Regions from separate parts of the Desemzia sp. FAM 23989 genome, predicted to be linked through region 2. Evidence: predicted binding sites of a transcription regulator. Region 2 holds the regulator's gene; each other region holds the start of a gene.

What was found. Region 2 encodes Rex, which represses fermentation and respiration genes when NADH is low (regulators of the CRP and FNR family bind a similar motif). Its sites were predicted from a motif close to TTGTGAANTANTTCACAA; they were not measured.
Region 1: a site for Rex is predicted at 5,617-5,634, ahead of ACEN36_RS09190 (formate/nitrite transporter family protein). Genes of this name have one in related genera too.
Region 3: a site for Rex is predicted at 2,072-2,089, ahead of ACEN36_RS11160 (competence protein ComK). Genes of this name have one in related genera too.
Region 4: a site for Rex is predicted at 3,093-3,110, ahead of ACEN36_RS08705 (FMN-binding protein). Genes of this name have one in related genera too.

What each region holds. Positions count from the first base shown of each region.
Region 1 is NZ_JBGQQT010000015.1:31,277-40,050, reverse strand. Features, by position in the region: gene ACEN36_RS09215 (alpha/beta hydrolase) at 1-724, opposite strand, end outside; gene ACEN36_RS09210 (ROK family protein) at 726-1,634, opposite strand; gene ACEN36_RS09205 (PTS sugar transporter subunit IIC) at 1,704-3,050, opposite strand; gene ACEN36_RS09200 (glycoside hydrolase family 1 protein) at 3,099-4,535, opposite strand; gene ACEN36_RS09195 (MurR/RpiR family transcriptional regulator) at 4,665-5,408, opposite strand; gene ACEN36_RS09190 (formate/nitrite transporter family protein) at 5,834-6,682, shown strand; gene ACEN36_RS09185 (flavodoxin) at 6,786-7,238, shown strand; gene ACEN36_RS09180 (TetR/AcrR family transcriptional regulator) at 7,275-7,826, opposite strand; gene ACEN36_RS09175 (aminopeptidase) at 8,347-8,774, shown strand, end outside.
Region 2 is NZ_JBGQQT010000002.1:52,218-60,991, reverse strand. Features, by position in the region: gene groL (chaperonin GroEL) at 1-953, opposite strand, end outside; gene groES (co-chaperone GroES) at 1,008-1,292, opposite strand; gene ACEN36_RS01855 (CPBP family intramembrane glutamic endopeptidase) at 1,632-2,288, shown strand; gene ACEN36_RS01850 (YdiK family protein) at 2,323-2,526, shown strand; gene ACEN36_RS01845 (redox-sensing transcriptional repressor Rex) at 2,545-3,216, opposite strand; gene ACEN36_RS01840 (ABC-F family ATP-binding cassette domain-containing protein) at 3,518-5,476, shown strand; gene ACEN36_RS01835 (nucleoside hydrolase) at 6,080-7,024, opposite strand; gene ACEN36_RS01830 (BMP family protein) at 7,072-8,148, opposite strand; gene tsaD (tRNA (adenosine(37)-N6)-threonylcarbamoyltransferase complex transferase subunit TsaD) at 8,383-8,774, opposite strand, start outside.
Region 3 is NZ_JBGQQT010000023.1:90-5,420, forward strand. Features, by position in the region: partial or broken gene ACEN36_RS11150 (hypothetical protein) at 1-112, shown strand, start outside; gene ACEN36_RS11155 (peptide ABC transporter substrate-binding protein) at 93-1,745, opposite strand; gene ACEN36_RS11160 (competence protein ComK) at 2,116-3,045, shown strand; gene ACEN36_RS11165 (RNA polymerase sigma factor) at 3,105-3,650, opposite strand; gene ACEN36_RS11170 (GNAT family N-acetyltransferase) at 4,119-4,703, shown strand; gene ACEN36_RS11175 (hypothetical protein) at 4,831-5,331, opposite strand, start outside.
Region 4 is NZ_JBGQQT010000013.1:58,870-67,643, forward strand. Features, by position in the region: gene ACEN36_RS08690 (polysaccharide deacetylase family protein) at 1-361, opposite strand, end outside; gene menA (1,4-dihydroxy-2-naphthoate polyprenyltransferase) at 420-1,361, opposite strand; gene ACEN36_RS08700 (FAD:protein FMN transferase) at 1,408-2,475, opposite strand; gene ACEN36_RS08705 (FMN-binding protein) at 2,577-3,056, opposite strand; gene ACEN36_RS08710 (polyprenyl synthetase family protein) at 3,266-4,243, opposite strand; gene ACEN36_RS08715 (NusG domain II-containing protein) at 4,276-4,695, opposite strand; gene ACEN36_RS08720 (FAD-dependent oxidoreductase) at 4,772-6,640, opposite strand; gene ACEN36_RS08725 (Gx transporter family protein) at 6,967-7,542, opposite strand; gene ACEN36_RS08730 (TspO/MBR family protein) at 7,795-8,613, opposite strand; gene ACEN36_RS08735 (ABC transporter ATP-binding protein) at 8,759-8,774, opposite strand, start outside.

The DNA of each region.
Region 1 (8,774 bases), on a different contig from region 2:
CTTCAATACATTCATGTGCATAATCGTGTTCTCTTAAGAAGCGATGGAAACTTCTTTGTTCGTCAATCAAGCTATCTTCCGTCCCGCAAGATAAATAGAGTCTTGGATTGCCCTCTTTTGATTCAAAAACTTTTACCGCTAATTCTTCGATATCCATATCATCAGGTAAAGCGGCTGTGGTCTCTCCCTTAATCAACGTTTGGTACCGCCGAGAGATTGGCTGGTCAAAAACAATATCTGAAGATGAGCGTTTTGTAAAAATTTTACTTGAGAACGCTAAAATATTGCCGAACGTTTTGGGGTAGTAGAAACCATTTCTCAGCGCCCCATAACCACCCATCGATAATCCGCCAATCGTTGTATCTTCTCTTTTATCCGACAAATGAAATAATTTGCGGGTCTCATGAACAAATTCTTCTCCGATAAATTTTCCAAAATGATCTCCATTCGGCTGGTCCACATAGAAACTATTCTGTCCATCTGGCATAAAGATAGCGATGTGGTATTTTATCGCCAGTTCGGCGATTCGTGTGTTGTGCAGCCAGTCTTCATGATTTCCGTCCCATCCATGCAATAAATACACCGTTTTTAAAGGCTCATCTTTATTGTCAGATTCAGCATTCTCAGGTTCATAAATTGAACGAGTGGTTGTAGGAATAATGGCAGTGAAGCTGACTTTTCTGATTAATTCCTTTGATTGAAAAGATCCGGTTAAAATAGCCATCTTATTTCTCCTCTACTGGTTTGATTGTTTGTTGCTGTGCAGCAAAATAATAGGCTCCTAAGATTCCAGCATCGTTCAAATAGCGGCATGGTTCAATTGGAACATTAAAATCAGTCACCCAACGCTCATCAACGTGTTTCATTTGTGCTTGAATCCTTGGAATTAGTTCAGGGTTGGCACTAACACCGCCGCCAATTAATAGTTTATCAGGATTTAAAGTGCAAGCTAAATTATAGATTCCCACACATATCCACTGTACCCATTCAGTTAAAAGTGCTTCCACTGCTGGGTTTTTTCGAGCAGCTTCAAAAACAGCTTCACCTGTTACGTGTTCCGTACTGCTTATGCCTAGAAGCTGCTTATACCGTTTGACGAGAACGCGAGTAGAAAATATATCGTGCATGGTAGCATGCGGCTGCTGTTGATAGTTGATTCGGGAATGGCCATATTCACCAGCTTTAAAACTGGCTCCCCGAAAGAGACTTCCGTTTAAAAACAAAGCTGTTCCGATTCCGGTGCCAATGGTCATGACGATAAAGTTATCAATCCCTTGAGCACTTCCTGAATACCGCTCAGCTAAAGCTGCACAGTTAGCATCATTTTCGATATAAATCGGCAGCGTGATTTTTTCACTCAGTAACTCGATCAAATTCATGTGATCCAAATAAACTAAAGCCCCCGCTCTTTCAGCGTATCCCGTTTCAGGATTGATGTACCCTGGCATACTGATGGCGACTGCATTCACTTCATAATCGAGAGCAAATTGGTTTACGATCGCTGCTATCTCTTGTTGGAACGCATCTTTTTGATAAGGGGTCTCTACTTTATCTTGCTGCAAGATCTCTCCAATATTTGACACTAAGGCATACTTGATATACGTTCCGCCGATGTCGAAGCAAACTGTATTCATCATTTTATCTCCTTTTTCGTCAAAAAACTATCCGCCTCCATAAATCAGAGGCAGATAGTTTTTCAAATTTTAAGCGTTTGCGCTTGTAGTGTCTTGTGCGTTATCCATTTCTTCCATTTTTACAGCTGCTCTATTTGTTGCCATAACAAACGGCATGTAAGTCAGAACGGAAACTCCTAGACACAAGAGCCCCACGCCTAATGCTCCCCAACTTCCTCCGGTACCCAAGAACGGAATCAATGGTCCTGGCGTCGTCCATGGGACCGAGTAACCAATAGGCGGTATAATTTCACTAACTGTAAAGAAATACCCGATTAAAATATTGATGATTGGTGTGAATACAAAAGGAATGATCATAATTGGATTCAACACAATTGGAAGTCCAAATACAACGGGCTCATTGATGTTAAACAAACCTGGAGCAATGGATAATTTAGCAATATTACGGTAGTCTTTTCGTTTTGACACTAAGAAAATAGCAATCAACAAACCAAGTGTCATCCCGCTACCACCATAATTACCAAAACCATCATTCATAGAACCCCAGTTGATTGGGTAAGGAACACCCCAAGTCGTTCCTTTTTCAGCAATGTAATTTAAATTTTCAATTCCCATTGGTGAGAAGATAGGATCACGGATAGCTGCAATGGTGTTAGGACCATGAATTCCCAATACCCATAACAAGTTGGAAACAAGTGCCAAAATAATAACGGCAAAAACGTTTCCTCCGATATTTGTTAATGGTGCTTGAATCAATGAGTAAATCAATTCATTAATTCCATCTGGGAAAAATAGTGCCACAACGTAATTTACAATAGAGAAGAGCATTAAAATCAAAATAATCGGAATCAACACTGAGAAAGAACGAGCAACAGCCGGCGGAACTTGCTCTGGCATTTTAATTTTCAATCGTTTGTTCAATGAAAGACGACTAAAAATTTCACCAACCAGTAATCCAACAATCATCGCTACAAACAACCCTTGTGCACCGATGAATTGAGTTGTTAAGTAATTTGCGCCTTCCACATTTTGATAAGGCGGATACAAGATAAAGAATGTAGCGATAGCTGTTAATCCACCTAACAATGAATCTTGTTTATATGTTTCAGTTAAGTTCCGAGCAATCATAAAGACGATGAAAATAGACAATACGTCATTGGTTCCTCGAACAACCGGTGCAAAAATATTTTGTGCTTCTGCTAAATTAGGAAAAATACTGTCTAAATTTAGCAGAGATGCGATAAAGCCATCTGGTGATAAGACCGCAAAATTTAATAGTAAAATCAATGAACCTGCCATTGTTAATGGAAAAGCTAAAATAAATGCATCTCGGATCGCTCCAATATGGCGTTGACTGTTTAACTTGATTGATAAAGGCACTAAAGTCTTCTCTAAAACGCCTTCAAATTTATCCATAAACCCCATTTGGTTTCCTCCAATAAATCAAATTGTTTTGAGCATGTTTTAATCTGTTAATCCATTCGCATCAATAACCTCTTTATACCAAAAATAACTATCTTTTTTGTATCGTTTGAGTTCTTTTTCATCGTTTTCTTCACGGTCTACATAAACGAAACCATACCGTTTTTGGTAACCGTTCAGCCAGCTCAACAAATCTGTGTAACTCCATGTACAGTACCCTAATACATCTACTCCATCAGAAATCGTTTCTTGAATGGCTTTGACGTGGGCTTTTAAATAATCAATTCGATATGTATCGTTAATCGAACCGTCTTCTTCTAATGTATCGTATTCACCCAGTCCATTTTCCGTAATTAATATCGGCAAGTCATAACGACTGTCGATACGGCGCATAGCAATGCGTAAACCAGTCGGATCAATGTCCCAATCCCAGTTGGTTTTTTCTACATAAGGATTATCCGTTCCTTTGTACAATCCTGGAATCCCACCTTCTTCAGTAGACCCTTTTTCTCCGGTAGTATTCATTTTTCCTTCGCCAACACCATCTAAAGGATTGAATTCAACTGTGGAGCTGCGGTAATAGTTTAAGCCCATAAAGTCTGGCTTGCCACTTGCCAACATTTCATAGTCCCCAGTTTCGATTGTAGGTGCCCAGTTATTTTCTTCTAACCATTTCAACGCTAGTTTAGGATATTTCCCAAATACATAAATGTCCATCCAGAAATGGGCATTGAACGTTTCGTTATTGTCCGCTGCCAATTGGTTTTCTGGTCTAGAATCTAGTGCATACGTTGGACCATAAGCAAAACTCGGACCAATTTTCCCAGAAATCCCTAATTCACGGAAAGCCTGAATGACAGAAGCATTCGCTAAGTTTGCAATGTGATTGGCTTCATAAAAGCGTTTGGGATCTTTTACATCTGGCGGATGGCTTCCCATCATATAACCATGCGATGTAAACACATTTTGCTCATTTAACGTCACCCAGTAGTTTACTTTTCCATTAAAGCGTTTAAATAAGATCGTTGCATAACGAGTAAAATCTGCAATTACTTGACGAGATTCCCAGCCCTTGTATTTATCTTGTAAAGCTTGTGGGATATCCCAATGGTATAGTGTAACGATTGGTTCAATATTGTGTGCCAACAGTTCATCAATCAAATTTTCATAAAATTGAATCCCCTCTTCATTTATTTCCCCATCTCCATCTGGAATCACACGACTCCAAGCTACCGAAAAACGGTAAGCTTTCAACCCTTGTTCTGCCATCAATCGTACGTCTTCCTTGTAACGATGATAATGATCTACTGCCACCTCCCCAGTGGTTCCTTTAAATGTTTTGCCGGGAATCTTAACAAATTCATCCCAGACAGAAAGTCCTTTTCCGTCTTCTTCCATCGCACCTTCTACTTGATAGGCAGCCGAAGCCGATCCCCACAGAAAGTTTTCCGGAAAAGGCGTCAACTGTTTGTGTTCCATTTCCTCACCTCTTTTTCTTTTCTTACACTTTTTATTGTAACCGTTTTTTTACATAACACAATAACCTTTTCACAAAAAGAATCCGGTTTCAGTTTTTTGAAATATATTTCAATATTGAAACAATACGTTTCATTCTTTTCGTTTACGCTTCGTGTAATTTTTTCGTGCTAAAGTCTCTAGTAGAAAAGTAACGGGCACTTGAGAAGTAATATTCACTTCTTTTCCCACCAATTCCGGCGTGAGATGATAAGCTAAATTCACATCCGAATTTTTAGCTAATGTATTTCCCGAAGTATTGGTAATGCTGATAATCTTACTGCCTTGTTCTTTTAAGGCTTCCATTTGTTCAAGAACTTGTTCCGTTTCTCCTGAGACCGATAAAATGATAGCAGCTGATTCTGTAAAATCTTCACTGGCGTTTTTTATGGGGTAAAATGGATCTTTTACGAAAAAGGTTCGTTTCCCTAAATTAATAAATTGTCGAGAACCATATTCTGCTAGAATTCCGGATGTCCCAATACCGAAAAAAATGACCAATCCGGATTTATGTATTAGTTCAACGGCCTTGTCTAACTGCTGATTGTAATCTTTGGTTAGTGTTCGGTTAAAAAATTCATCTACAATTTCTTTTGTATCAAATACTGGTTGTTGCTGATTTTGTTTCGTCTGACGGCGAACTTCTGACTTAAACTCTGCAAAACTTTCATACCCGCTTTTTTTCAGCAAACGAACTACGGATGCTGGAGAAACATGAGCTGCTTCCGCCAAATCGCGAATACGCATGTAATAAATCTCTTCCTTATGCTGCAGGATGTAATCATAAATAACGCGGTCTGTTTCTGTAAATGATTTAATAGCTTCAAAATTGAACACACTCTTTCCCCCTGTTCTCTCTTATCAATCTTTTTTATTTTAACACAAGTCTTTGTCCCTCACTATCATTCATCATGGAGCTTTCAACCTTGATGTTCAAACGCTAATCTTCATCATGGAGCTTCCCTCCTTGATGTTCAACGATTTAATCAAAATCTAGTCTTGCGCATAAGAATCATACTCTCTTAATTTTTTGGGAAATGTGTATTAGTAAAGGAATTCACAATAAAAAAGCCGAAACAAATGCAGTGGAAGCCTTCTCTGTTATGTTAGTTTTTTAAGGTCTTTTCTTCTTATTCAAAGTTATTCTAAAATAATTCACATTTCAAACATTATCTATAATCAAAGAATTTCTTTTTAATTTAAAATAGTGTATGATAAACATTGTGAATTAAATCATTTGATTAAATTGGAGATGAAAATAAGTGGAAGAAAAGGTAGCTGAAGCATCTGTAGGGCAAAGTAAAAATATAGTAGAAGGTTTTTCAACTGGTATGATGGGCGACATCGAAAAATGCATCTTAAAAAAAGCAGACTTGTTTGATAAGAGCATCGGTCGTTATATTATGCGAGCCATGTTAGCGTGTTTTTACTTAACGTTGGGTACTGGGATCGCAGTCGGTATGGGAAATTCTATTGAACATTTAACACCAGGATGGGGTAAATTCGGGTATGCTTTTATGTTCACTTGGTCATTAGTCATGATCATTTATTTGAATGCTGAATTGGGTACTTCTAATATGATGTATATGACAACTGCTGTACATCGAAAAGTTCTTCCTTGGAAAAAAGCATTGAGTATTTTGGGTACTTGCATTCTTTTTAATGCTGTTGGAGCTATTATGATTAGCTGGGCCTTATCTTATACAGGTGTCTTCCATGATGTTGCCATAGACCACTACTTAATCACTGCTGTTTCAGGCAAATTGGCTAAAGCACCCTTACAAATATTTGTTGAGGGGATATTTGCAAATATGGTCGTGAATATAGCTTTCTTTGTTACTATGCGAATGAAAGATGATGCAGGAAAAGTATTAGCTATTGTATTTCTGATCTTTATTTTTGCTTTTCTCGGTTTTGAACACGTTATTGCCAACTTTTCTTCTTTCTCTCTGGCATTTTTTGCCAGCGGTGGAAATGTTCCGGGAATGACAATTGCTGCTGTTGTAACAAATATCTTTTTTGCGACATTAGGAAATTATGTTGGTGGTGGTTTAATAATGGGCCTAAACTATTCATGGTTGAACAATGGGAAAACGCGTTATGCCGATTAAACCTCATTTGTCATTGAGTTCCTTGTGTTCTTTCTGATTGGTACTGCTCCTCAAAATTTGGTATACTATTTTGAGAATCTAACCGTAAAGGAATGAAAAAAACGTGACCAGTGCTATGATTGTTTATGCGAGTTTAACGGGGAATACCGCTCAATGTGTCGATATTGTTGAGGAAACATTACAAGAACTAGGTGTAGAGGTTCAGGTAGAAGAAAGTATGCAAGCTGATCCCGAAGATTTTTTGGATGTAGACTTGTGTCTGGTTGCTACTTATACTTACGGAACGGATGCGAATTTGCCCGATGAAATCGTGGACTTTTATGAGGAATTAGCTGATGTAAATTTAACGGGGAAAATTTTTGGGACTTTCGGTTCTGGAGATACCTTTTATGAAAAATTTTGTCAATCAGTCGATGATTTTACAGAACAACTTAAGGCAGCTGGAGCAGTTCAGGGTGCCGAAAGTGTCAAAGTTGATTTAGATCCCGAAGAAGCAGATATCGAAAAGTTAAACGCCTTTGCCAAAGCTCTAGTCGAAAAAGTAAATGCTCAATAAAAAAACCTCAACGTCAAAAACGTTGAGGTTTTTTATTTAGATTACTTTTAAGCAACCTTTAAAGGATTGTTTTAAATAACCGATTAATTCTTCTTCATTAAAAGGAATCAATTCTTGAGCAATTAGAGATGCTAGTCCATGCACACTAGCCCAAAATAAGCTGAAGAATTTTTCTTTTTCGCTTTTGGACAATTCCTTAGTTTTTTCATCATTTTCAAATGAATCTAACACCACGTCATGAGAAATAGCAAAAATTTGCTCAGCATCTAAGCGATTTTCCAAATACAGCGCCTTAAAAAATACAGACTCTTCTTTTGCAAAGTACAGATAATTCAAAGCATCATTAAGAACAGGTTTTTCTATTCTTTCTTGGACATAAATCGTTTCCGTCAAATGAGCTTTTATTCTTACCAATAATTCTTTTTTCAAGTCATCCATATTTTTGAATTCCAAGTAAATCGGTTGCGTAGAACAGTTCATTTCTTTTGCAATATTGCGTGCAGTAAATCCATCAAACCCCTCAGTTCTGACAACTTCATAAGCTGTATCCAGAATGCTGGACTTCATAATGGTCTTTTTTCTTGCCATATCTTTCACCTCTAAATTCTTTAAACTCTTACGAAACAGTTATAGTTCCGGATGCAGTATTACCTTCTGGTTATAATACCTATGAAAAAAAGTTCTTAAACGATAGAGAAAGCAGTCTACAAATCAATAGCTTTTCAACTTAAAAAACTAAAGTCCATTATTCTTTCTAAAGCGATCAAGAAATCTACCAATAATCTCTTTTAAATTTTCATTTTCAACTACTTATGAATGCCACAAAAGCACAAGGTTTATTGTATCACTTGTACATCTATAAAAACAAGTTGCTTCCCAATATAACGAAAGTTTTTCTTTAGAAAGTCAACCTTTCTCTATTCGTATTATAACATAGTGTGTTCCACTAAAATACCGGAAAGACTTTCAAACACGCATTCGTTACAACATTGTAATCTGTTGAAATTTTTTTGTTAGCAAATTGTGTTTTGTTATTTGCGTATGCTATGATATGAAAGTGCAGTATGAATATCAACGAACATGAAATAAAATCAGGAGGAATAAAAATATGGTATTACCAAATTTCGAAGAAAACTTACAAAAATATGCTCGTGCGATTGTAGAATCGGGAGTAAATGTATCAAAGGGGCATACAGTCGTTTTATCTATTGATGTAGACCAAGCTTCACTTGCTCGTATGATTACAAAAGAAGCTTATGCTTTAGGAGCTACAGAAGTCATTGTCAAATGGGCAGATGACGTGGTAAACCGTGAAGTCACGATGAACACACCAGTGGAACGTCTGACAGATATCCCGCAATACAAAATCGATGAGTCTTTAGACCACATTGCTAAAGGGGCTAGCCGTATCAGCGTTCGCTCTTCTGACCCAGATGCTCTAGCAGGAATTGATGCAGAAAAAATCGCTGCTTATCAATCTGCAGCTGGTAAAGCCATGATCGAACAACGTAAAGCTACTCAAGCCAACAAAGTGAG
Region 2 (8,774 bases):
GCATGTCCTAATTGTTCTACTGTAGTATCTTTCAATTCAAGACCTAGGTCTTCTGTGATTACAGTACCACCAGTTAAAATAGCAATGTCTTCTAACATCGCTTTACGACGATCCCCAAATCCAGGAGCTTTAACAGCTGCAACATTGAAGGTACCGCGTAATTTGTTCAAGACTAATGTAGGCAATGCTTCGCCATCAATATCTTCAGCAATAATCAACAACGGACGACCTTGTTGCAAGATTTGTTCCAATAATGGAAGAATATCTTGAATGTTTGAGATTTTTTTATCGGTAATCAAAATGTATGGATTTTCTAAGTTAGCTTCCATTTTATCGTTATCTGTAACCATATATTGTGACAAGTATCCACGATCAAATTGCATACCTTCTACAACATCTAGTTCAGTTTCGATTCCTTTAGATTCTTCGATCGTGATAACACCATCGTTGCCCACTTTTTCCATAGCGTCTGCTAATAAAGCACCGATTTCTGGATCTCCTGAAGAGATAGAAGCGATTTGTGAAATGGATTCTTTTGTTTCCACTTTACGAGAAACAGCTAATAATTCCTTAACAGCTACTTTAGTGGCTAATTCAATTCCAGCTCGAATCCCTACCGGGTTTGCGCCTGCAGTAACATTTTTCATTCCTTCGCGAACAATCGCTTGGGTTAAAACAGTGGCAGTAGTTGTACCATCACCAGCTGTATCATTGGTTTTTGAAGCTACTTCAGAAACTAATTGAGCTCCCATGTTTTCAAAGCGGTCTTCTAATTCGATTTCTTTTGCGATCGTCACTCCATCATTAGTGATTAATGGCGAACCGTAAGATTTGTCTAAAACTACATTTCTTCCTTTGGGTCCAAGTGTTACTTTAACAGTATCTGCTAATTTATCTACTCCACGTAATAATGCAGCACGTGCGTCTTCAGAAAATTTAATATCTTTAGTCATTTTCTTTCACCTCATCAGATTGATTTTTATTCGTGTACATGTCTTTATTTACGTTTAGTCTACGATTGCGATGATATCGCTCTCTTTGATCACTAAATATTCAGTACCATCATACTTCACTTCAGAACCAGCGTATTTTTCGAAAAATACTGTATTTCCAACGACAACTGAAAGCTCAGCTTTTGTTCCGTTATCGAGTATACGCCCAGCACCAACAGCAACTACTTCACCAGTTTGTGGTTTTTCTTTTGCTGTACCAGCCAAAACGATACCACTTGCTGTTGTTTCTTCTTCTTTTGTGACTTTAATGATGACACGATCTCCTAAAGGTCTTAACACGTAAATCCCTCCAATTATAGTTTTTCTTTGTTAGCACTCACTCTAAAAGAGTGCTAAATCACTTCTTCATCATATCAAACTGTAAAAATTTTGCAAGTATTTTTTACTCTTGAAAAAGAAAAAGAGTGCCCTTTTATTTAAGAAAGAAATACTTCAAGAAGAAAGCAAAAATTGCTTTAGTGGTATGAGACTTATGTTATACTGTTTATTGAACATCTTTTTTTAAAACTGTTTTACGTCCAAATGCAGTACCATTACAAAGGTGCATTGCTCACTTTATATAGTCTTGTTCTTTTTTAGTGCAACTGTAAATAATTACTTAAAGAAGGTTTTAAACACATGAAGAATTTAATTAAGTCTCCATATGCAAAAATCATTCTCATCTATATTATAGCTCAATTTTTCCCAGTGATAGTGTTGTTTTTTGTACCAGCTAAAGCTGTAGCAGACGCCAGCATTTATGGTACTATCGCCGGTTTCGTGATTGGAGCTATCCTAATGTTTATCGTTAATCATCGGTCTACATTTGATAATAGTCTAGAGAAAACGCCCAGCAATTCTAAAAAATCGATTGTTTTTTGGGGAGTAGGAGGAATGTTTTTAGCTTTTGTTGGTCAATACTTAGCTGTATTTATCGAAACATTCTTGCTCAATACACCTTTAGGGTCACAAAACACTGCAGAGCTCGTTTTCACTGTGAATAAATACCCTATTTTCTTGATTCTAGTAGCTATCTTTGGTCCTATTATGGAAGAGTTTGTATTTAGGAAAGCTATCTTTGGTTATCTTTATGACATTACTGGAGGAATCGGTGCTGCTGTGATCAGTTCATTGATATTTGCCTTTATTCACTTTGATGGTCATTACTTGCTTTATTCGATTATGGGATTTGTTTTCTGCTATTTGTACTGGAAAACAAAATCGATTGCTGCTCCAATTATTGCTCACGCTTTAATGAATGCTACCGTTACAGTAGCTAACTTATGGCTATACTAATAGTGTTTATAGTAGAAAGGAACTTTTAACGTTCATGAAAAAAAGAGATTTTATTATTCAAATTGTTTTCAATTATGTTCTTGCAGCTATTTTTATCTGGTTTGCAATTGACTACGTTGGTGAATTTGGTTGGGGATTCTTCTCTATCATTTTTGTATTGTTTGCCACACGAGATGTGGTAAGAGCTACGAAGATTTTACAAATCTATCTCAAACTAAAAAAAGGCAACAAACCGTAAATAGGTTTGTTGCTTTTTTTAATCTAATAGCAATAAAGTATCATCACTGTCTGAGTCTGCTTTATAGTGATCGATAAAATAGATAAGAGTCTGCAATTCATTCGCTAAATCCACGTTTTGTACTCGAACTTCTTCTGGTACGGAAATACGAATCGGTGTAAAGTTCAGTATTCCTTTAACGCCAGCTTCAACGAGATTATTTGCAGCATCTTGAGCTGCTGAAGTAGGTACAGTCAGCATAACTACATCGATTTGTTGCATTTTCAACTGTTGTACCATGTCTTCCATTGGATAAACCGGTACTCCAGATTGAATCGTTCCTACAATATCCTTGTTGATATCAAAGGCAGCACTGATGCGCATGTTGTTCCCTTGATGGAAATTGTAATTTAATAAAGCATGTCCTAAGTTACCCACACCAATTAATGCCACGTTCGTTAGTCGGTCTTGTTTCAATGTTTTACTGAAAAAATGCATCAGCGTTTCAACATCGTAACCATAACCTCTTTTTCCTAGAGCTCCGAAATATGAAAAATCGCGTCGAATCGTAGCGCTATCTACTTTCACAGCTTCACTTAATTCAGTTGATGACACACGTTCTTTTCCATCTTCATGCAAATACCGTAAATATCTATAATAAATCGGTAATCTCTTTGCCGTTGCTTTGGGTATTGTATTCGTTGAACCCATCGTTCACTTCACTCACTTTCTTTTATTCAAAATTCACAATATTCGTTAACAAATTATTTGTTTCACAAATTGTCGAGTTTCACATAATAAGATTATAACATCTTCTTCTTAAATTACCAGCTTTTTTAAACGGTCATTTCAATATTTTTTTTCGCTTATTTTCTTATCCATACAAAATTCACAAAGAACATTGTGAACCGGCTTTCTTTTTGTTAGTCCAGCCTTCCAGACACTCTCCCACTTAAAGACAGAATATGCTAAACTAAGTGAAAGAGCAGAGATAAGAAATGAGGACAACAAAATGATTCTATTACAAGCTCAACACGTTGCACGTTATTTTGGTGCAGATGTATTGTTTGAGAATATTTATTTAGAAGTACAAGAAAATTCACGTATTGCCCTTGTGGGACGAAACGGTGCCGGCAAATCAACTCTGTTAAAAATCATCGCAGATATTGAACCTCCGGATGCTGGACAAATTTCAAAAGGAAAACAAGTGACTATCGGCTACTTAGCACAAAATACTGGCCTTGACTCTACTCAATCCATTTGGGATGAAATGTTGGAAGTTTTCCAACATGTGATCCAATTAGAAAAGAAAATGCGTCATACCGAAGAAATGTTAGGGGATCCTTCTTTATTAGCCGATGAGGAACTCTATCATGAAACCTTAAAACAGTATGATCAAATGCAGCACGATTTTCGAGAGCAAAATGGTTATGGTTATGAAGCAGAGATCCGCTCTGTTTTACATGGTTTCCGCTTTTTTGAAGAGGATTATGCTAAATCCATCAATCAACTCTCAGGTGGCCAAAAAACGCGTTTAGCTTTAGCGAAATTATTGTTGCAAAAAAAAGACTTATTGATTTTAGATGAGCCTACCAACCATTTGGATATCGAAACATTAAACTGGTTAGAGAACTACCTGCAAACTTATACTGGTGCGTTGCTGATCGTTTCTCATGACCGTTATTTCTTAGATAAAGTAGTTAATGAAGTCTATGACTTAAGCCGTCAAAAAATGCACCATTATAAAGGAAATTATAGTAAATATTTAGACTTGAAAGCTGCACAACTTGAAAAAGAATGGAAAGAATTTGAGAAACAGCAAAAAGAAATTGCCAAGTTAGAAGATTTTGTAAACCGCAACTTAGTCCGCGCTTCTACTACCAAACGTGCTCAGAGCCGTCGGAAACAATTGGAAAAAATAGACCGTTTAGATAAACCTCAAGGCGAAGAAAAATCAGCTACATTCAGTTTCCACCCTGCCAAAGAAAGCGGAAATGTCGTGATGTCATTAGAAAACGGAGCTATCGGATATGACCAAACGATTTTATCTGAACCGATCAATATGGATATCCGAAAATACGATGCTATAGCTTTAGTCGGACCAAATGGTGTGGGAAAATCCACACTGCTGAAATCCTTACTCGAAGAACTCCCTCTTATGAAAGGTGAAAAGCGATACGGAACAAATGTGGAAGTTGGCTATTACGATCAAGAACAAGCTGAATTGCATTCTTCTAAATCTGTATTGGCCGAACTTTGGGATGAACACCCTACTACTCCCGAAAAAGATATCCGATCTATTTTAGGCAGCTTTTTATTTTCCGGAGAAGATGTTGAAAAAGCCGTCACCTCTTTAAGCGGTGGAGAAAAAGCTCGTTTGGCATTAGCTAAATTGTCTATGAATCAAGACAACTTCTTAATTCTGGATGAACCTACAAATCATTTAGACATAGATAGTAAAGAAGTACTTGAAAATGCGTTGATCGATTTCGACGGCACACTGCTTTTTGTTTCTCATGACCGCTATTTCATCAATCGGATTGCGTCTAAAGTAATTGAACTGTCTGCAGAAGGGAGCACAGCTTACTTAGGCGATTATGATTACTACCTAGAAAAAAAAGCTGAGCAAGAAGAATTGAAACGACTTGCAGATGAAGAAGCACAGGGAACGGAAAACAGTTCTGGGAAAGATTCCGCTTCTACCGCCCTTTCAAAAAAACGTGAAATCAATAAAGAAAATCAAAAATTGGTTCGACAGCTGACCCGTCGAATCGAAGCCATTGAACAGGAAACTTCTGAATTGGAGCCTAGTATCGAAAATTTAGAAACTGAATTGACCAAACCAGAAGTCTATGAAGATCATTTAAAAGTCCAAGAAATCAATGATAAACTTCAACTGTTGAATGAACAGTATGAAACACTCATGGAAGAATGGGAAGAAACGACGTTAACTCTTGAAGAATTAATCTAAGAAGTCCTTTAAATAAGAAGCTCGGGTTGGCTTGGTGCCCTAATAGTTAGAGTTCTTATTATACAGCTGATTGGCTGGTTTGAGTTCGGTTGAATACCGGACTCAAACCAGCCAATCTTACTTTTTATGTTCAATCTCAATTCCTCATCAAGGCGGTTTTAACCTTGATGTTCAAGCCTCTTTCTTCATCAAGACGGTTTTACTCTTGATGTTCAATCTCAATTCTTCATCAAGGCGGTTTTAACCTTGATGTTCAATCTCAATTCTTCATCAAGGCGGTTTTAACCTTGATGTTCAAGCCTCTTTCTTCATCAAGACGGTTTTACTCTTGATGTTCAATCTCAATTCTTCATCAAGGCGGTTTTAACCTTGATGTTCAAGCCTCTTTCTTCATCAAGACGGTTTTACTCTTGATGTTCAATCTCAATTCCTCATCAAGGCGGTTTTAACCTTGATGTTCAAGCCTCTTTCTTCATCAAGACAACTTTAACCTTGATGTTCAAACTCACTTCAAAATACACCCTTTACTCCGCCACAGAAAAAGCAACCCCCACAAAAAATTAGATTTCACTCTAACTTGGAGGTCGCTGCTTCTTTTTCTATCTAAATAGCTTTTAAAACATCTAATAAACTGGCTTTAAATTTGTCTCTATCTACTTCTTCACACACACGCACATTCGGTGTTTTGCCGGTAAAGTTTGAGACATCCACTAAATCGTAGCCTCTGGTCAGCTCACCATGTACTTCAATATCTACATAATACATATCAGAGCCTGTCATGATACTTTCATCTGCAGCTATAGCAACGAGTAATGTATCAGGGTGAGTAATCCCGTCTAACTTATGAATTTCTTGATCATAACGTATAACTGCACTATTTACATCCATGTAAAATTTAGATCCTGCTGTTCCTAGCGCTTGAATCTCCGTTTGGTCCTCTTTTTTCATTACGGAATGTTTTTTACACATATCCCAGCCCACCATAGTGATAGGAACACCAGAATGCATGACAATTCTGGCAGCTTCTGGATCTACATAGAAATTATACTCTGCTGCTGCCGTAATATTTCCTAACGTATTGTTTAAACCTCCCATAATATAAAGATGAGGGATGTCTTTAACAATTGTAGGATCTTTTTTGATGGCCATCGCAATATTGGTTAGAGGAGCAATCGCCAATAAAGAGATTTCGCCGGGGTTTGCTTTGACTGTATCAATAATGAAATCAACAGCGTGTTCTTTTTCAGGACGTTGTTCGGTTTTTTCAAAATAAGAATCGCCCATGCCATATTTCCCATGAATATCCTCAATCGTAATATGCTTCTCTACTCCAACTGCCATAATGGGTCTTTCATAGCCTTTGTATACCGGCACATGGTAGTCAGATTTTGCCATTTGAACTGTGTAAAGCGCATTTTCTACTTCTTGTTCAAAGTCGACATTCCCTCCAGCCACCGTTACTCCTTCAACTTTAAAGTAGTGCAGCGCTGTTAGAATAGCTATTGTATCGTCTCCAGCTGTATCTGTATCAATAATGACTCTTTTCATCGTTTCCTCCTGCAAATGTCTTCAAATTTGTACCCGTTCGCATGCCTTTATTCTGGCGCAGTCACTTCATCAGGATTTGTCGGTACAACAATGTCCCCATTGATAATTTGCTCTTTGAATTCTTCAACAGCTGTCCAGACCTCTTCGCTCAAATTGCCTCGTGTCATATAGATAGCCTCTTCTTTCAGTCCTAATTGAGTGATTTTACCTCCTGGGAAATTGCCTTCCATTGTATCATGCGCAACTGATTTGATAGCTGTTCCTAAACCTTTAATGGAAGACGTTAATGTCAAATTACCGCCATCATAGTTCCCTTCTTCTGTTTGATCACGATCACTACCGATGACCCAAATTTGCTCATCCGGGTTGGCGTTCATACGATCTCTTGCTTCAGAAAAGACACCATTACCAGCATCTCCAGCACCTTGGTAAACCACATCGATTCCGTTAGAATACATTCCTGCGGCAATTTGTCTGGCTTTTGATGTATCTGCAAAAGAGCCGACATACTCTACTTGAACTTCAACACTTGGATCCGCTGCCTGAACTCCTGCTAAAAAGCCGGCTTCAAATCGATCTAAAACTTCACTTTCTTGTCCAGCTACAAATCCGATTTTCCCTGTTTCAGTTGATAGTGCAGCAGAAACTCCTGCTAGGAATGCATTTTCTTGATCTTTAAAAAGAACTGAAGCTACATTATCAAGTCCTTCTATACTATCATCGGTAATCACAAATTGTTGCTCAGGATTGCCTGCAGCAATTTCTTTAATAGAATCTTTTAATTTAAATCCAACACCAAAAATGATATCAAAGTCATTCATGATGGCTTGATTTAAGTTGGGTATGTATTCTGAATCTTCATTAGAAGCAATGTACGCATAGTTCTCACCTTCAAGACCATTTGTTTCTTCCCCCCACTCAATCATACCTTCCCATGCAGATTGGTTAAAGGAACCATCATCAACTCCACCACTGTCAGTTACCATCACAATGGAATAATCGCTCGTTTCTATAGATTCTGTGCTGCCGTTATCTGTTGCTTCTGTTTCGTTTCCACAAGCTGCAAGCATTAATCCCGAAACTAATCCGAATGACATTATTCCTGTTACTTTTCTTTTATTCACACTCTTTACCCCCAAAGTTTTTTGTTTCGTATGATCTTTCATGGACACATCTTACAACAAAAAAATAAGCAAAGATTTAAAAACTTTACATTTCTAATCGTATTATAATTTATAGTTCGTGTTTTAAACTTAAAATAAAATAAAAAGTCATTTTTATTAATATAAATACAAAAAATCCGAAAGTTAGAATAACAAACATTTCTAACTTCCGGATGATTTATTTTTTATTGAGAATCAGCCTAACAATAGACCAGGTTTTGCATTCAACTCGTATCCTGCAAATTGATGTTTAGTCAGTTCCACAAATCCCGCAGCCCCTATCATAGCGGCATTATCTCCACATAGAGAGAGTGGCGGAATAACCAACTCTACTTCAGGAAGTTCTTCTTTCATAGCTTTCATAAGAGCTTCTCTCAAACCTTTATTAGCTGCTACACCGCCTGCTAAAAGAAGCTGTTTGACACGATATTCTTTAGCAGCTCGCAGAGTTTTTGTGACCAATACTTCGACCACACTAGCTTGGAAGCTAGCCGCTAAATCATTGTTATTCAATTCTTCCCCTTTTTGTTGAGCGTTATGCACTTTATTGATAAAAGCACTTTTCAGTCCGCTGAAACTAAAATCAT
Region 3 (5,331 bases), on a different contig from region 2:
CATTAATCGCAATCGCTTGCGCTCTTTTTTTGGACAACTGAAAAATCGGAAAAAAAGCTGTTTAGTTCTATTGAACTTTTCTCCATTTCAAATTAGCCCAATTGTTCAGTAGGAATTACATAAGCATCTTTGAAATCATAACGGGCGCCTACAGAGTGCCGCACGATTCCTTGAATAGCGGGGTCCCATAAAAAGGCTTCCGAACTATGATAAAGTGGTGCGACAGCTACATCATTGACAAAAATCGTCTCCGCTGCCCGTAAATCTTCAAAACGCAGCACTTCGTCATTCGCGTGCTCGCCTTCCGCTGCATCCAACAACGCATCAAACTCTGGATTAGCGTAGTGACCATGATTAAAAGTCGTCTCACTATGCCCTAGATCCAACATATTTACTGGATCGGGAATAATAGCATTCCAGCCGCCTAATATCACATCAAAATCTCCACTTCCACCTTTAGTGATGCGGTTGTTTTTTGGAATATTGACGATAGTAACTTCAACACCTTCTAAGTTATTCTGGATTACCCCGTGAATATACTGACTGACTTTTTTGCTCGTTTCGTCGTCATCACCAGTCAATTCAAACTCAATCGTATCGGTTCCTAATTCTTGTTTGGCAGCATCGAGGTATTCTTGAGCAGCGTCCAAATCAAACCCTTCATAATCGGGCTGACCTGCAGTAAAATCTTCCCCGGTTTCAGGGTCTACCGCAAAATTATCCGGCACAAAAGCTGTAGTAGGACGAGATCCATTACCAAGAATAACGTTCACCAAGTCATCTCGATTGATGACAGCGTTGATTGCTTTGCGCAAATTCAAATTGGAAAGCGATTCATTTTCCATATTGAATTGTAAGAAACTGGTATTAGCAATATTTTCCGTTAAATAGTCTTCTCTTCCTTGCATTTGGAGAGCATATTCTCCTGAAAGCAAGACATTGTCCAGTTGTCCAGATTCATATAAGTTTAAAGCCGTTCCTGTTTCTTTGGTAACTTGCATATTGATGGTCTCCAACGTTACATTCTCTGCATCCCAATAGTCTTCATTCTTCACATAAGACCACGATTGCGCGCCACTTTCCCAATTGGTCAGCTCGAATGCGCCATTGGAAAGAGTCGTCTCAGCGGAAGTTCCATAGGCATCTCCTTGTTCTTCAACAAACGCTTCATTTAACGGGAAGAAGTACGGGTTCGTTAACATTTCCGGCAAGTAAGAAACCGGTACGTTCAACTGCACGACCAATTCGGTATCACTAGTGGCTTCTATCCCCAATTCAGCCGATTCCATTTCACCGCGGTTAATTTCAGCAGCATTTACAACGGGTTCAAACATATAGGCGTAAGGAGCGGCTGTATCGGGATCGACTGCCTTCTGCCACCCATAAACAAAGTCATGCGCGGTTACGGGATCTCCATTGGACCATTTTGCATCCTCTTGTAATTGGAATGTATAGGTCAGACCATCTTGGGAAACTTGATAGTCCACAGCAAGTGCTGGCTGAGCCACATTTTTTTCATCCAGCCGGAACAATCCTTCGTAAAACTGATTACCGCCAGTTGTCGTTTGGATATCTTGCATAAACAACGGGTTAGCTGTAGCCAATTCATTGGTCACCGATAAATGAATCGTTTGATCCGCTGCAAGCGCTACAGAGCCACCGCCTGTTTCGTCCGGAACAGCGGTTGTACTCTCTGAACCACCGTCATTACTGCAAGCTCCAAGCAACACCAAACTTGCGCTCAATAAAAACCAACTCTTTTTCTTAATTTATACGTTCCTCATTCCTGAAATTAGATTATGATTAAATTAACATGACAGATTTATAATGTCAATGGAGAAGAGAGTTTAATTGATGTCAAATTTTTCTCGGTCACCCTACTTTACGGCTTGATTAGGTCCTCTTTTTTTGTACACCTATTGCTACCTACCGTGCAGTTTCGGTACTTACTGGCCTGTCTGCTTAAAGAACATTCCCTGAACCAGGTACCTGCTCTAAACAGACTAGAAAAATGAGTTAAACTTAAAAAAAATTGATGCAATAACGATTGATAACGGTTACAATATAATCATAGTTACGTCTATCACAAATTAGAAATGAAATGGAGTTGGAAGAATGGAAGAGGGTTTTGACCACAATCAGCATCGAGGGTATTACAATAACTGGAGAAAGGCTTATTATTTATCGCAAGCATGCTTTTTACCAAAACAATCTATTCAGCATACGAATGAAATAAATGAATCAGATTATTATTACGAAACCACCTTTACTCGAAAAAGGCTTCAGCCTATGTTGATTACTGACACTAATCTTCCGACTCTATTAGCTGCCAGTTTGGAACAAGCGCATATCTTAGTCAACGCCGACACTTTCTATGTCAAAGACATTCGAGATAGGAAAGATACTCCTTATAACACAATTGTCTTCCAGATAAATGAACCGCCATTAGTGTCCACTGAGGATTCAAAAACGATCATGGAACGCTATTTCAATCAAAAGCCGTTGGATTATAAATTTGTTCAATACATTGGCAAGACTGTAGGCATTCATCAAAAATGTCCTTTTATATCCGGTCTTGAAATATTTGTTCCCGAGAAAGGAACTGCTAAAGAACCTGCTAGCTGGTATGGATTGCACCACATTTGCGGAGAAGAAGAACATAAAAAAGGGAACTATATGCAAGTGCAATTCCAAAACCATCATGAACTGCAATTGATGATTTCTCCTCACAGCTACCGAGAACAAATCGAACGGGCTGGAGTTCTGAAATTGTTGCAAGACAAAATGGTCGCTCAACTGATGATGCTTTCTCCTTACGCTAGTGAATGGTCATACACTACTGGATTAAACCCTGTAGAAAAATACTTAGCTACTCATTCGATACATTTTAAACACTATCCCCTAAAAAAGATTCTGATTTATATGGCGATGTACTGCATGAATGAAGCCATGGAAGAAATTTTCGGAGAGGACAATCCTTATAGCGACGAAGTTAAAGAAGCTTTTCTAAGAGACTTTAGAAATGAACCACCCACTGAATCCTAAAAATAAGAAGCAGCTCATGCCACTAGTCGCTTGGCATGAGCTGCTTCTCCTTTTTAATTTTATGCTTTCAAATTCTCTAAAAAGCAAGCCAATTTGACCGCTACTTTTTTCTTCCATTCATAAACCGTCTTGCGACTAACCCCTTGTTTTTGAGCAATCTCCGTCACTGACATCCGATTGACGACTGCATCCACTAAATAAGCTTGTTCCGTCGCTGTTAACAACGGCAGCATGTTTTTCAGTAAATCCATTTCTTGATAGTTCTGCTCAATAGACACCTGAGTATCTGGCTGATTCCCTTCTAAATCTTCTGGCCAAGCCATCTCACTTTCCCATTGACGCTTTTGTTTCCGCATCAAGTCAATCATGTGCCAATACACTTTTTGATACGCATATCCGCCAAATTGCTTCACACACTCCTCTTGCTCCAAGTCTTTGGGATAATTTTCATAAGCTTCTACTAACTTCAATAGACCTTGCTGCACAAAGTCATCGTAATCGGCATGCATATGCCACACACCCAATCGTCTCAATGCTCCATGAACCATCCCCGAATACTGATCAAAAAAATCCCGTTCGTTCTCTTCTGCTAATTTTCTCAACATCTCTGTCATATCCTTCAAGTGGTGTTACAAGGCCTTGTACACTTGTAGAATACCGCTCCCATGACAATCCGACAAAGAAGCAAAGACACTAAAAAAGCCGCCAAAGATCCCCTGTTACAGAAAGTTTAGCGGCAAAACAGCTAAGTTGATTGATGTACACGAACCTATTCAAACCAGCACTTCTTCTCTTCAAATGGACAACTGAAATCTAAGATTCCTTATCTAGAAATTAGGAATAGCACAATAGCCTATTTTGTCCGTCAATGGATTAAACTTCATCGTTTTCAGACCAAACTTGAAATAAGCTATAACTTCAGCTGTTTTTGATACATCTTTGGATAACCAAAAAACTACCGATTCATTCCTGCAGCTAGTAAGTCCTTCCTGATATAGAAAGAATCCATTTAACTTTACAACCATAAAATGGTACAGTTAACTCAACTATCAAAAAAGAAAGAGGTGCTTTTTTTGTTGGATAAATCAATTCCTTATGCAGAAATTTGGATGTCTCGAGAGAGCGAGCTTCCAGTGAAGGAACAGGCTTTACCTGAAGGCTTTCAATTTACATTTTACCAAGAAGGCGATGAACGTGAATGGGCCGCTATTGAAACAAGTGTCGCAGAATTTGAGGACAAAATACAAGCATTGGATTATTTTGAAAAGTCGTTTGCTCCTTACACAGAAGAGTTGAAACAGCGCATGCTATTTATCACAGATCCGTCAGGAGAAAAAGTCGGAACGGCTTCAGCTTGGTGGAAAAAAGCTCCTAATGGTAATCGCTACCCGCTTGTTCATTGGGTTGCAGTAAAACCAGGCTATCAAGGAAAAGGACTAGCTAAGGCTATGATGACTCGCACACTTAAGACACTGCAAACTCTGGAGGACACCTCTCCTATTTATCTCCATACTCAAACTTGGAGCCACGCAGCCATTCGCTTGTACCAAAAGTTAGGGTTTGAGATCACAGATAAGAAATTAGATGGAAGTCCTAATTTAGAATATAAAAAAGCTATGGATATCCTAGCTGGTTTGGAGAATTCAAAAAAGGATTAAATCGTTCAATCGATTTAATCCTTTTATTCAATTTGTCCGCGAAGCTGAAACAATACGATAAAAGTAAAACAGGAGACTGTTTTGTGAGACAAAAAGTTATTTTCTTCAAACTTATTGCTGGATTGTTTCAACTTAGATAGAACATATTCATATGACGTATAAATTCTCCCCATTCGAGATTTGTTTCTTTTTCATGTTTTGTTAAGTAATATTGATATTTATACAAAAAACGAAGCGCTTTATTATCTCCTAGTCCTTTTGTATAAAGATAGTATATAAGTTCATACATTTGAATAGCTTGTACATTATCCAGTCCAGTTGACCATTCTTCAGCCTTTTCTACAAGTTGGATAGCATTATAATCATGAGCTGCAAAATAAAGTAATCCTTTAGCTGCTATATAGGCAAGCGACTTTACTTCTCCACGATCATCTTTATTATCAATTACCGGGTCATAATTAGTAAGTTTATAAACTCTGGATTCAATTAACTTTCTTACGCCTTCTTCTACTGAAGTAAGGTCAGAGTCTTTATGAAGAATAATCTTGGCTGGTTTTTCTCCTAGTAAGTCTTTTACGTAGTTTTGAACAGAAGATTGGAGTAATTCTTCATAAACAGCTTCATGAAT
Region 4 (8,774 bases), on a different contig from region 2:
GTTCTTCCTGCTCGCTCAACCAACCTAACACTACAAATGAAACAACAGGAAAATCCAATTTTTTCAAGATCGGATAAGCGTACTTTTTAAACGATTGATAAGTATCATCCGCTGTCAGTAAAACCGATTTTTCCCGAATCTCTGCTCCGTTCAAATAAGCCCGAACTTCTTCTAACGTCAAGACATGATACTGCTCCGCTTTTAAGTAGTTCATTTGCGCTTCAAAGTCTTCTACATAGGTAAAGAGTTCACGCGGCAGTGCATCATCATAATCTTGCGTCACTTTGATCGGAGACGGTCCTTGTTCAGTAATTTCTTCTCGTTTACGGAATTCATGGTAACATAATGTGCTAAAACCCATTTCTACTAGCCTTCTTCCAGAATATTTTAGTTTTTAAATCAACTGCCGCCCTGTTTCATCATTGAAAAATAATGGCTAAACTGTATAGAATAATTTGCATCCCGTGGTAAACAATTAGATTTTTTATGGCTAAGCCAAATGTAGTGGCTTTATCTTGCTTATTGGTAAAAACATGAATATTTTTTTGAACAATAGGGAAAATGATCCAGATACCTAACATAAAAACAGAGTTGACTCCTAGTAAAACGGCTAATGTGCTGGCAGCAAAAGCCCCATAGTACAACCAACGGTATAAACGCACAGCAATTGGTTTGCCAATATAAAAAGTTAATGTATAGCGATGGTTGGTAATGTCTGTCTCGTAATCGCAAATGTTATTGGACAACATAATGTTGGCAATCGTAAACACTAACGGCAGAGAAGCTAAAAAGATGGCTGCTACATTTTGGATGCTTCCTGTCAGCGCGAAATTAGGCCATTCTATTGTCAAGGCTGTGATAAAGGTAGAAGGAACATTGATAAAAACGGCAATAAAGAAAATACCAAATCCCATTGTCAAACCAGACATCACTTCACCTAAAGGCATTCTAGAGATCGGGAATGGTCCAAAAGTATATAATATTCCTACCGCAAAACAAATAGCACCTATGACCAGCAGCAAAAGGTTCGTTCGATAAACCAATAACAGACCAATGACAGCAGAAAAAGTTACCATTGCCACAATCAAATAGGTTACTTGCTTCATTGACAACCCAGCTTTTCCTAAAATATTTTCCTGGTCTTTGTAGTCCATGTTTTTTGCTTTGACATAGTCCATCGTATTGTTGATTGCAGTAGTGGCCATATCAAAAACCACCATTGCAAGAAAAAACAGCAAGGTGTTTACTCCATTCAGCTCCGAGAAATAATACAAAGAAAATAAAACACCTAATGTAAAAGGAAATAAACTAGCTAATTTGGTTTTTATCTCAACCAATTCTAAAAAAACAGGTACACTCATTCATACACTTCCTTTAAAGGTTTTTTTGATGCACTCCAGCTTAAACTTATTTATTCACCCAAGTGTATTCCTCATTAGTCAATTCAAAGTTATCCATCAACCCATCTGACGTATAAATTTCTTTTTCTTTGGTAATAAAAACAGCTTCTATATCATCTCGATTGTTCACGTATTCCAATCCATCTTCTAACCCTAATCCAAATACAACTGTTGAAAGAGCATCCCCATCAACAGAACGATTGGAAATAATCGACACGCCAGCAATTTCATTATCAAAAGGGTAACCAGTCTCAGGATTCATCAAATGATGATAAATTTCCCCATCCACTTCAAGATAACGTTCATAGATTCCAGAAGTAACGATTGACCGATCTTTTTGCTTGGTCTTTCCAACGGTTTCTCCTCGTTCAGATAAAGGATCTTGTATCCCGATATTCCAAGCTTCTCCTTCTCTGGTAGGCGAACCTCCCATAACGACTACATTTCCACCTAAATCGATAATAGCCGTGGTGACCCCTGATTCTTCGAATAATACCTTGATCTCATCTGCAATATAGCCTTTAGCAATCGCTCCTAAATCTAAAGCCATTCCTGATTGGGTTAAAAAGATGGTTTGATTTTCTGCATCTAACTCAACTTTGCTGTAATCCACTAGCGGCAATGCTGCATCGATTTCAGCTTGCTCCGGTTTTCTAGCATCATCAAAGCCGATTCTCCATAAATCTGTTATAGGTCCTACAGTATAATCAAATCCGCCATTAGAAACTTCACTGTATTTTGCAGCAGTTTCGATTAAAGGATACACATCATCTGAAAGTTTGACAGCTTCGTCTCCCGCAGCTTCGTTGACTTTGTCGATTTCTGAGCCAGGTTCATTAACAGTTACCTTATCCGCTAATTTCTCGACTCGGGCAAAAGCATTTTCCAGAACTTCCTCTTTCCCTTCATCATACACACGCAATGTTACATAAGTACCCATTAGAAATTCTGTTTGTTCATAGGGCGTGGTGAGCAAGGCTTGCTCTTCTTTCGAGCCGCAGCCGGCCAGTAAAAGAAAAAAAGCTCCCATCATTAGTCCACTTAAGATTTTTTTATGTTGATATATTTTTTTCATTTTATTTCTCCTAACTTCTCGTAATTCATACAAAAACAGGCAGGAACAAAATACATTGCCCCTACCTGTTATTATAAATCAATTAATGAGAATAGAAACTATTAATTATCGATTTCAATGGTATCCGTATTGCCTTCTTCAGCAGCGTCTACTAATTGTTGCGCATACTCTTTGAAAGATTCTGATGAGTGTGTAGCTCCAGTTACTACTTCAACTGCTGCTGGATCTTGAGTTTCAACTAATTGTTCATTTAATTGCGGGAAGTACTCTACTGGACCGACGCCGGAAACTTCTGACATTCTTTCTTGATAAGCTTCGTCTTCAGATTTTTTATCGCCAGCTTCATTTACGTTCTCATAATTTGATTCAGTAATTTCTCCGCCTTTTACAGTAATAGAGAAGTCTGTTTTCCAGCCATTTTCATCCAAGTTTTTCTCTACTAAAGTATATGTTCCATCTTGTAATCCGCCTTCTGAAGCTGCTGATTCAGATGACTCTGTTGCTTCTTCAGAACTGCCGCATGCAGCTAATACCAAAGCTGAAGCTAAAGTTAACGTTGATACTGAGAATAATTTTTTCATTTTATACCCACCCTTTTTTAGTATATGCACTTCTATTTGTGTAAGTATTCACAAATATTTCTTTTCTTTATTACGTACTTATAGTAGCATTGACAGCAAAACAAATCAATCTATTTCACACAATTTAATAATTTTTTCATTAACTATCTGAAAAATTTATGAACATTTCACTTTTAAAAAAAGAAACCTTATTTTATAAGGTTTCTTTTTTACATATCACGAGACAACATTTGCTCAGTAATGGTCAATAGAGTGCTTTTTATTGAATTTTCAGGCAGTCGTTTGATTCGTTTTAACGCTTTTTTAGTATATTTATTGGCTAATTCTTTCGCGCGTTCTTCACCTTTATACAACTGCACCAACTTGTATACTTCTTTGATCTCTTCTTCTGTGATCTGATCTTTTTTTAAAATATAAGGCTCGAATACTTCCCGATTTTCTTGCATGGCAAATAAAAGAGGAGCGGTATAAATACCATTTTTCAAATCGCTCATCATCGGTTTCCCTGCAATCACAGTATCTTGCGTGTAATCCAGTACATCATCAATAATTTGAAAAGCCATACCTATATTATTGCCGATTTGATAAGCTGAATTGGCCATTTTTTCTGAGCCCTTTTCATAGGCCCCAGCATAACAACTCAGCGCAAACAATTGTGCTGTCTTGCCTTGTATTTGTTTCAAATAATTGCGCATAGTCATATTAGAATTGTACTTCATATTCATTTGGTTCAGTTCGCCAACCAAGATGCTTTCCATGCCGTTTTTATCTAATTGCAGCGCCGAAGCATCCGCTGCATAATCTGTGAGCAGACGAAAACAGACAGTAAATAAGTAATCGCCGGTGTATACTGCTACTCGATTGTCATATTGCGTATTAATCGTCTCTTGCCCGCGACGCAAATCAGATTCATCAATGACGTCATCGTGCACCAAAGTTGCTAAATGCAGCACTTCAACAGCAGCTGCAATCGCTCGAGCTTTTTCCTGATCCGTTTCGCTTTTATACTGTGAAAACATTAAGCTAAACGCAGGACGTAATGTTTTACCGCCGGAAGAAAGCAATTGAACGATTTTTTGTTGCACATCTTTATTTTTAATAGTGATGTTTTGTTCGATTAAAGAAATACATGCTTTTAATTCAGTTTGTATCGAAGGATAGTCTTTCCACATTGGGTGAATCTTCATACCAGTTCTCCTCTATTTTTAAAGTGCTTATTTCAGGAAATAATGTCCAGCTCATTTTCAATTTCAACATCAGACTGACTGGGTTCTATTTCAACTAATAAATGATTCGGCAAACAAACAATCGTCTCGCCAAATGTATTTATTGCGCCTTTTCGAACACATAATTGATCATTACAACTTGCATCTGACATATAAATTTTCAATCCATCACGAATCACGGTGTTTTTATGCCCATGGTCATCTGTATAGACATATTCTTCGGTCTGGCCATCATCCGTTAAAATAAACTCTTTAACGATTTTTCCGTCTGCGCTGATCACTGCTTTCAATTCAGCATCTCCAGTCTGAGCTTGCACATACGTAAAAAAAACCAGCGGAAGGAAAGACGCCACCATCAAAGCTAATACAATCATAATATCCCACCGACGAACCATCTTTAGCTGCTTTTTCATTTATCTTCACCTCTGTTGAACGTTTTACAAAAATAAAAGGATGGGACTTTTTGTCCCATCCCCTTTTTAACACATTTTACTTGTTAATACCAGTTTCATAGATGGATTTAATATCTCCATACCACCACTTACTCAACTTGTTTTGAATCCATGGTATCACGTAATAGTCTAATCCAAATGCTCTACCAGATCCGTTCATCAATGAGATCGCGACTGGGATGAACCAAACGTTTGCCCAGTAGAACATACCTGAAAGTGAGAATGAAACGACTAAAGCAATAGTAGCGGCATTTGCCAACCATGTAAACAGTCCTGCAATAATCGCTAATCCGATCAATAACTCAACGATTGTCATGAACTTTTGGAAGAATAAAGCGACATCTGTATTAGGAATCATGAATTCCATGATAGAGTTGAACCAGCCTGGAGCTTTGCTGAATACCATCATTGGTTCTTCACCATACACATAGCTTAAACCAAATACCGGTTTAGCGACTACTTCTTCAACTACTTGAGAAGCACCTGTGGTTGGTTCTTGCAGCCATTCAAATGGCAAGACGATTTCTTTGCCAAACCAAGATGTTGTCCCGAATAAACCAAATGTCTTTTTGATCCCTTCCCAAGTCCACATACTTCCGTAGAAAACACGCAATGGTACTGACCATAAAATGTTTCCTAATCGTGATAAGTGTCCGCGGAAAATATTGCGTTTGTCTTTAATAAAGAAGAATTCGTGTCTGATATATTGAACAAAGTAGAAAGCAGATCCGATAGTCAAGAAGTACAATAAGTTCACCATATGTTTTACAAACATTGCCAGGAAGCCGCTTAAATGGATTTTATCCATTAAGTAAGCTACACCGTAACGAGAACCGATAGAAACCATAAATCCTTGGTAATTACCTTTGTGTTCTACTTTTTCTTTGCCTTCCATTGCAGCGATGATGTTTGCAGCCGCCGTGTGACCTGTTTGTTCTGCACTTTGAACGATTTGTGGAACTGGTGTGTTGTCTTTTTCTGGTTCTTCGTAGTACACAAGGTCTCCAGCTAAATAGACATCTTTTACGCCCTTAGCTTCCATGTATTTGTTCGCTACCAAACGCCCCGCACGAGCCGTTTCAATGCCATATTCAGCAGCATCTGAATTAGCTTTAACTCCTGCAGTCCACACTAATGTATGAGTTGGGATCACAGTACCGTCCGTCAATTCAATTGAATCTTTAGCAACATTTGCTACCCCATTGCCTTTGATGATTTGAATCCCTTTTTTCGACATGTATTTTTCAGCCTTAGTTTGTTCTTTTTCAGTAACGACTCCAAGAATTTTCGGAGCAGCTTCTACTAAGTATAAGCTAAATTCGTCAGGATCTAATTTATTGTCTTTAGCTAAACGTTCTCCCCATTCCATCAATTCTCCGACCATTTCAACACCAGTGAACCCAGCTCCACTGACAACAGCCGTCAACATTGCTTTTCTTTTTTGAACGTCATGTTCATTTGATGCAGCTTCTACTGTATCTTTGATGTGACGACGGATCGCATTCGCATCTTCCCATGACCATAATGTGAATCCATTTTCTTCAACACCAGGTACGTTAAACGTATTAGGCTCTCCACCCATAGCTAAAATCAAATAATCATAGTTAAAGACAGTTTTTACTGTTTTAACCGTTTTTGCATCATGGTCTACATGAAGTACTTCATCTGTTACGATATCTACATTTTTTTGGCGAGCGAACAAACGTTGCAGATCATATTGGATTGCATCGGGTTCTACACGGCCCGCAGCGACTTCATGTAACTCAGTCATGTAAGTTTGATAAGAGTGTTTGTCAATTAAAGTGATAACCACATCTTTATCTTTTTTAAAATGTTTTGATAATTTTTTCGTAGCAGCCACACCAGCATAACCAGCACCAACTACAACAATATTTTTTGTTGCCATTCGAAAAACTCCTTATCCTATGTTCATTTATAAAAAATTGTTATTCTTTGAGCAAACAAATGTATTATAACTTTACTTACTATTTATTATTACGAATTTATTATAGTTTATTTCTCTTGTTATGTCTACACTGAACAAGCAAAAATATTGATTTTAATTGATTTGTTCTTATTTCCGTCAATTGTAAATGCTTTTTAGCTCGCTAGTTCACATAACGTTGTTTATCAAGTTAGAAATAATACATGACACTCATTCTCTAGCTCTTTTTATACAAAAAGCCTCTTAAAAATCCATTTAGTTGATTTTTAAGAGGCTTTCATGCTGTTTTATTCTTTCTCTGAAGAAGCTTCGTACCATGCTCGTGTTAAACGATTATGTTTGGCTTCTTCATTCTGTATTTTTTTTATGGTAGCTACGTGTTCCATTAAGTAATTAGCGGCTATCCCCACAGCTATTCCAGCAAATATTCCTGAAAAAGACAATATTGGAAGATACAGCATCACGCTAAAGGATTGAGCAATCGTACTAGCCACTACTAATTGACCAACATTATGCAAAATTCCGCCTGCCGCACTTACGCCAATAAGACTGACCCTTTTCGGCCCCAACATTCGAATGACTAACATACCGAAGTAACTTAAAAAGGCCCCAGCAAAGCTGTACAAAAATGTAGACAGCGTACCACCTAACAATGTAGTCACTAACAGCCGCATCCATACTACTTTAAAGCTGTCTTTGTACGATAAAGTAAATAATGCCAGTATTGTGATCATGTTAGATAAACCTAATTTAGCTCCTGGTGCAAATGCAAAAGGAAACGGAATAGATCGTTCAACTAACGAAATGACTACCCCCTGAGCAGCTAATAGAGCGATATACATTAACCTTGTGTTTTTAGTCATATATCCTGATCCTTACTTTTAGATTCGTAACACAAGTTTACCACACTTCTACATGAAAAAGAATTTAAGAAAAAGGCTGTTCCTTGTCTAGTTTCTTTAATATCCTTTTATAAAAGCATATTTTGAAAGGTTCTATTCTTTTTCAAGGACTGCGCCTATGAACAACTTGTAAAAAGCCATAACCTGACTACTAGATAAAAGAAAATGACCCCATGTTAGAGTAAAAACCTAACTTTTAGAGGCCATTTCTCGTTAATAAAAACTTTTTGCTCTTTTTTTACGTGTATACAATAAATAGCCGCACGTAATCAATACAACAGCCATTGCTCCAATGACGGTGGCAATAATCAACGGATAGTCACCCGAAAAACCTGTTTCAGATAGATGTTTATAGGCAATCCCAAAGTACGCCCACAAAATAGTTAACCCATAAGCGATATCTTTGTTGCTGATCATAGTTGCTAATGCAATGACCAATCCTACTATCAAAATAATGATCGTCCAAGTTTGATCTGTCAGCCCCCATCCATTCCAATCTATGTCTACCAGTAATATCGTTACATTAGCTATCGACGCTACCGTTATCCATCCAAAATAAATACTGAACGGAAGTCGAATAAAAAGCTTATCTTTTTTCGATAACAGATTAGCAGACTGAGTCAAATGGTTGATCAAAATCAGACAAATGAGCAAAGAAAAAATCAAGAGGGTTGAAAGTCCGATAAAATCATAATGCCACGTTAGAATCCAAGCAATATTGACCACTGAAGAAAGGATAAAGTAACGATTTATTTTCTTTACAGAGTCTAACTTTATTGCACTACTCGTTTTTCGAAATCCAATTAATTGATAAATAGCGTATATCCCTAACAAAAGATAGATGACACCCCAAATTGAGAAGGTCAATCCAGCAGGAGCAAATAAGTTAGGATAGGAATCTGAAACTTCCCCCGTAGTTATTCCATTGATGGGTAGAATATTAGCCAGTGCATTCACACCTACCATTGCCGCATAAAACAGAATGACTAAATAATTAATGAAAGATCTCGAATGTTTATTATTTTGTATCAATGCATTTCCTCTTTTCTTTAATTTTTTTCATTCTATTCTGTCATCATATAATACTCTTTATCAAAAAACCAAAAAAACGATTACTTATCTAACGAAAAAAAGGCAACATAAACAGGCATAAAGTCCCATTCATACTGCCTTTTAGTTAGGATAATTGCTGT